2 linked regions of the Gottschalkia purinilytica genome follow. The protein of the gene in region 2 interacts with the protein of the main gene of each other region in a pairwise test. Links are inferred from orthologs where the notes say so. Each region holds a gene or a part of one and is shown on either strand. Other genes may lie near its edges. The genes, in order: ftsZ and CLPU_RS06360.

Region 1 (3,268 bases), on a different replicon or contig from region 2:
GTATCATTATATATACCTATAACAACCTCACCTATAAGTGTACTTCTTTCTGACTTTACTATCACTTTATCTGGTTTAAATCCCAAAAGTAATCCATTTTCTTTACCTAGTGATTTATATGGTATTATTCTAAATTTCATTTGATTTGAAGCACAGCTCATAGTGTCTACCACAGCATCTAAGCTATTTTCTTTATATTTTAAAAATATATTCTGTATAGAGTCTGGTAGTATATCTTTTATAGCTAAAAATTCAACAACAATAACAGGTATTTTAGATATAGGATCTTTTAAAGAATTTCCGGTATCTAAAAGTGCGGTTACTTCTATCTCTTTCCCATTTAAATTTATTATTACAGGGAAAAATGCTCTTCTTTTATTATTTTTATTTTCTACATATTCCCAAACTATTTGAAATAAAATCCATATAAGGACTACAGAAATTATTAAAAATTTAAGTTGAAAATTTGCTATATAAAAAATTCCTCCTCCTACATATGTCTCTATATCTGCTATATAAAATAAAGCTAAAGATGTTCCTGCAAAAGCAAAAGCTACTAGATAAAAAGCTGATATTACTTTTATAAATGATCTAGATTTTTTTGGATTAAAAGCTATCATTATTATTATTATAGAAGTAGCTAATTTAAAAGAAAATCTAGCCATAAATATAAGCGATGGATAAAATACTACAAATGTATATAATGCTCCAATTAAAGATGCCATTAGTAATCTTATCTGTGTCGTATGCACCTTTAAAAACTTTTTAGTTATAAAAAGAATGATATAATTTATAGCTAAATTTTCTAATAAGAGGTATTCAGCATATATATACAATAGTTTAGTACCCCCTTTGTAAAGCTAGTCTTACTTATTACTTCTATTCTTTAAGTATTGAAATTATGACTATTATATAATATATTTTTTTAAAATTGTGTCATTTACTGAAGTCGAAAAAAAAACCTTTCTAGAATTATCTAGAAAGGTTTATCTATCTCTTCTCCTTAAGAAAGTTGGTATGTCCAAGTCATCACTATCTAAAGTTTTGCTTTCATTAGTAGGAATTGGTTTTGATGTTTCTTCTTTTTTCTCTATATTTTTTTGTTCAGTTATAACAACTTTTTCTTGTTTACCGTCAAATCCTGTAGCTATAACAGTTATTTTTAATTCATCTTTAAGATTTTCATCTACTCCTGCTCCAAATATTATATTAGCATCTGGATCTACAGATTGTCTTATAAGATCTGCGGCTTCATTAACTTCAAATAACCCTAGATTTGGTCCGCCAGTTATATTTAGTAAGACACCCTTTGCTCCTTCTATAGATGTTTCTAATAAAGGACTGTGTATGGCTTGTTTAGCAGCTTCAGTCGCTCTGTTTTCTCCACTTGCTTTTCCTATACCCATATGAGCTAGACCCTGATCATACATTATTGTCTTTACATCAGCAAAATCTAAATTTATAAGTGCTGGAACAGCTATAAGATCAGATATACCTTGAATACCTTGTCTTAATACATCATCAGCCATTTTAAAAGCATCTACTATAGATGTTTTCTTTTCTGCCACTTGTAAAAGCCTATCATTAGGAATAGTTACTAGAGTATCCACTCTACTTTTTAACTCTTCTACTCCTCTTTCAGCATGTATCATTCTTCTTCTACCTTCAAATATGAAAGGTTTAGTTACAACTCCAACAGTAAGTATTCCTAGTTCTTTAGCAACTTCAGCAACTATAGGAGCAGCTCCTGTTCCTGTTCCTCCTCCCATTCCTGCTGTTATAAATACCATATCCGCCCCTTGTAATGCTTCCATTATATCATTTCTGCTTTCTTCTGCAGCTTTCATTCCAACATCAGGATTTGCTCCTGCTCCTAATCCTCTAGTAAGTTTTTCTCCTATTTGTAGCTTTGTTTCAGCCTTTGAAGAGTGAAGTGCTTGTTTATCTGTATTTATCGAAATAAACTCTATTCCTTTTACTTCATTTTCTATCATTCGATTTACAGCATTATTTCCTCCACCTCCAACACCAATAACTTTTATATGAGCAAACTGTTCCATATCAACATCAAAATCAAACACGTTATGACCTCCCTATGTATAAAATTAAATCTTTAGTAAAAGTTAATTCATAGTTGACATCATTTATTATAAATATATAAATAATGTCTAGAGTTTTAATCAATGATGCCATTTATTATACTGTCTTTAAATTAGCTTACCTTAAGATTATTATTAAAATTTATTTATTATACAATCTTTATTAATTGTTATTTTCTACATTTATATCATGCCTTAAGTGGTCATTCCCCCTCTAAATTTTACACATTTATTTAAATTTGTTATTATCAAATACTTTCTAATATTTGGCCTATAAATTTCTATTCTAAAAATCGGCATAGGTATTCATATTTTTGTTTATTTATATATTAATTCAATATAATTAATGAATTCCCTTTTTTTATCTAAATTAAATACATTATTTTTATATTAATTAGAGTTTTTTTTGTTGAATACATATCTTCTAATAATCGCAAAGTTTTGAAATAATCTTCCTCCAAAAGCAAATATGGCTGCATAATAAAGAGGTACTCCTAATCTATCACCTACATATGCTAAAAATGCAGCTAATATAGCATTTCCAAAAAATCCTGATACAAATATTCCTGTATTGAACTTTCCTTCCATCATAGCTCTTATTCCACCAAAAACAGAGTCCATACAAGCTAGTATCGCTACTGACATATATAGGGAATAACTAGCAGAATATGTTATCGGTAGATATATACCAATAATAGCACCTACTAAAATTCCAATAATAGCTAAAATCATATTATTCACCTTCTTTTATGGGTTTCACATATTTAAATTCTGAATCCCTCCAATAATACTTAGGGATAAATACTTCATCCTTAATTTCTGTATCTACTTTTATCTTGTAGACTTCTTTTAATGTCCAACCATAGCTTTGAGGAGCACTTATTGCTGCATATAAAGCCTTAGGATCTCCAATTGCAGTAATAACAAATGGATTTGCAGAACTTCGTTTATTTATTCTAATAATAGGACCTCCACATTTGATCTCAGATCTTGATAGTACTCTTTGACCATTAATACTAATAGCTTCTGCTCCTGCTTTTTTCAGGTCATTTAGTATAACCTGAATATCTCCATCGTGTATTATATCTTGATTTACATCTTTTCCTAATATTTCTTTGTTATCATTATCTGATATTACTACTTTTATTCCTGGTCCTGTAAGATCTTCT
Region 2 (3,151 bases):
AAGAACTATAATGCTTCACTTGATCATTAAGCATAGAAATTTTATCTTTTAATTCTACATTTTCTTTATATATTTTTTCATAGTCTAATATTATTTCATCTAAAAAACTATCGACCTCAGCTTCTCTATAGCCCCTTAATCCTTTACTAAATTCTTTGTTTTGAATGTCAAGTGGCGTAAGCATTTTATCATCTCCTTATCATTTTAAAATTCTAATAGTCATCTTATCTCTGCCTTTTTTTGTTATACCTAAATCTTTGGCTATTTTTATTCTACCAAATCCTCTTATAGATATTGTATCTCCTTCGCCTACCTTATAGGAAGAATTAGTAATAGGTTGCCAATTTACTTTTACTTTACCTTGAGTAATAGCCAGAAGACTTTTGGATCTTGACAGATTACATACTTCACTTATAAAAGCATCTAGTCTAGGTGATGCTATCGTAATATTTATCTCTTTATATTCTTGATTAATTTCAATAACACTATCTAACTTAATTTCATCAATTTTTACTGGTTCTTTTCCTATATACTTTAAATTATATAATATATAATCTACTAAGTCTTCGTGAACTATAACTTGACTAAAGTCCTCATGTATTAATATATCTCCAACTTTTTCTCTTTTTATACCTAGTCCAAGTATTGCTCCTAAATAGTCTCTATGTGTTAAGTCTGTAAACTTAAAGTTTCCTGAAATTTTCAAAGCTTTTATAGGTATTTCTATAGTATCTTTAGTCATATATTCTGGAAATATGACTAAAGATTTTCTTTCTGCACTATTTATTCCGCCTTCTTCATAAAAGTTTACATCAAATCTATTTAGAATAGAATGAGATAGTCTTACTTGATAAGGATCTAAGAAATCAGTACACTCAACTTCATGATATTTTAAAACTCGTTCTACTTTATCAACTATTTTTCTCATTGGTAAGTGTTGAGTTTTATCTTGTATATGTTCTATATATTTTACTTTATCTATTATCATCTATATCACCGAATTAATACTTTCTTAAATAATTGACCTAATTAAGCTAAGAAAAATTATGGCCAATAATGGTGAAATATCTATCATTCCAGTATCTATTCTCAACCTTGATACTAAATTCCTGAAAGGAGCAATTATAGGTTCTGTAAGTTGATATATTATCTTAAAAATAGGATTATAATAATCATCTATTATAAAAGATAAAATTCCTCTTATAATTATCAACCAACTCAGCACATTAATAAATAGGTCAAGAGAGTGCCTTAATATATTCAAAAACTTCACCTCTCATCTACTTCTGCCATGGAAATAAGCCTTTATTCTTTAACTCTTCTTTCAACTTAGCATCAATTTCAACATTACTAGGAGCTACTACAAATATATCCTTTGATACTTTTTTTATATTACCTTCCAAAGCATAAACAGCTCCATTAATAAAGTTAAATATCTGCTTTTTAATTTCTGCTTCTATTTCTTCTAAGTTTAAAACTATGAGCTTTCTTATCTTTAAATCTTCTACCATTTTTGTTACTTCTTCAAACTTTTCTGGTTCATATACTACTAGTTTTATATTGCTATTTGTATGAGTGTGTATACTTACTACTTTACTTCCTTTATTAACTTCTTTCTTAAGAGGAATTTCTAATTCTTCAAAATCTTCTGCTTCTTGTTCTTCCTCTTCTTCAAAGTCATCCAATCCTATGATGTACTTCATTTTATCAATTATTTTACTCACAAAAAGCTCCCCTTTCTTGGTTTAATAAACTCTTTTTCCAAATATACCTGTACCTACACGTATCATATTAGCTCCTTCTTCTAACGCGATTTCATAGTCATTTGTCATTCCCATAGAAAGATATTTCATGTCTACGTTTTTATAGTTTCTTTCTTTGATTTCTTCAAACAATGATTTTAATTCTTTAAACACAAATCTAATATCTTCTGGATTCTCTGAGTAAGGAGCAATAGTCATCAAACCTTTTATTTTTATATTTTCAAACTCTAGTATACTTTCTATAAATGGAGCTACATCTTTTACTTTGAGTCCAAATTTACTTTCTTCTTCAGCTACATTAACTTGTATTAATACCTCTGCTATAACATCATTCTCACTAGCTCTTTTTTGTATTTCTTTTGCTAAACTCATTCTGTCTAAAGAGTGTATCAATCCAACTTTATCTATTATATATTTAACTTTATTACTTTGTAAGTGTCCTATCATATGAAGCTTAGGCTGTCCTTGAATATTCTCATATTTTTCTTGTATTTCTTGAACTTTATTTTCTCCTATATTTGTAACACCTAAACTAATTGCTTCATTTATTCTATCTATGTCAATAGTTTTAGTGACAGCAATTAGTGTTATATCATCTGACTTTCTATTTTGTTTTTCTGCTATTTCATTTATTCTATGTCTTATTGTTGATAGATTTTCTTTGATACTAATAGCTAATCCCTCCCTAAACTAAACTCTAATTAATGATTTGTCCTTCTTTAACTTTACTACCATTTATGAATACTTCATCAAATGATTGAAGTGATCTTCTTAATTCTTTTTTACCATTTATAGTAACTTCTATATTTTTCCTATCTTCTTCTTTGATCATTGCATATTTATCATTTTGGTATAAAATATTCACTGCTCTAAATCTAACTATACCACTTATATCTTTAATATATACTCCTTTTATACCATCTTCTTCTACTATAGCTTCCTTAGGAACCTTAAGTCCTTCGTATTTATTTTTTATTAATTTAAGATTCATATATCTATCATTATATAGTTTGTGTAAGTAATCTTTAAACTTAATAATTACTATCATTTCATTTCCTTGTTTTTTAACTTTCTCTATCTTACCTTTTAGTTCAATATTATCTTTATTTAGTTTTACTAATACAACATTACCTTCTTTCAATTCTTTTTCATGCTCGATACTAGTTTTACTCATTATATACCAATTATATGTATCTATTATTTTAAAAAGTGGTGTTCCCACTTTAACTTGTCCATTTTCATTTTGTTGTTTATTCTCTTTATTTACTATATCAAAGTCTTCTAATTTATAATTAGATATTCTTTGTGCAGAAAACTTTTCTTCAAGGCCATCTATTTTTGTACTTACTATACCTGGTGATTCTGAATAATACTGTATATTAGCTTTT

The links.
Region 1: the proteins of CLPU_RS06360 (region 2) and ftsZ interact in binary tests that used the Bacillus subtilis proteins (3 or more experiments, as listed by UniProt). The link is inferred for Gottschalkia purinilytica from one-to-one orthologs.

What each region holds. Positions count from the first base shown.
Region 1 is NZ_LGSS01000001.1:67,174-70,441, forward strand. The notes cover bases 35-2,958. They hold ftsZ (cell division protein FtsZ), read right to left. Parts: upstream 2,082-2,958; coding sequence 987-2,081; downstream 35-986. Other genes in these bases: spoIIGA (sigma-E processing peptidase SpoIIGA), read right to left, coding at 35-836; CLPU_RS00385 (small basic family protein), read right to left, coding at 2,490-2,831; CLPU_RS00390 (DUF881 domain-containing protein), read right to left, coding at 2,833-2,958. Outside these bases: more of spoIIGA, read right to left, coding at 1-34; more of CLPU_RS00390, read right to left, coding at 2,959-3,268. UniProt on the Bacillus subtilis protein: Essential cell division protein that forms a contractile ring structure (Z ring) at the future cell division site. The regulation of the ring assembly controls the timing and the location of cell division.
Region 2 is NZ_LGSS01000005.1:30,914-34,064, reverse strand. Bases 3-2,809 are described here. They hold CLPU_RS06360 (cell division protein SepF), read right to left. Parts: upstream 1,725-2,809; coding sequence 1,281-1,724; downstream 3-1,280. Other genes in these bases: CLPU_RS06350 (biotin/lipoyl attachment domain-containing protein), read right to left, coding at 2,461-2,809; CLPU_RS06355 (YggS family pyridoxal phosphate-dependent enzyme), read right to left, coding at 1,746-2,429; CLPU_RS06365 (YggT family protein), read right to left, coding at 1,013-1,264; CLPU_RS06370 (YlmH family RNA-binding protein), read right to left, coding at 200-988; CLPU_RS06375 (DivIVA domain-containing protein), read right to left, coding at 3-184. In the rest of the region: more of CLPU_RS06375, read right to left, coding at 1-2; more of CLPU_RS06350, read right to left, coding at 2,810-3,151. UniProt on the Bacillus subtilis protein: Cell division protein that is part of the divisome complex and is recruited early to the Z-ring. Probably stimulates Z-ring formation, perhaps through the cross-linking of FtsZ protofilaments. Its function overlaps with FtsA.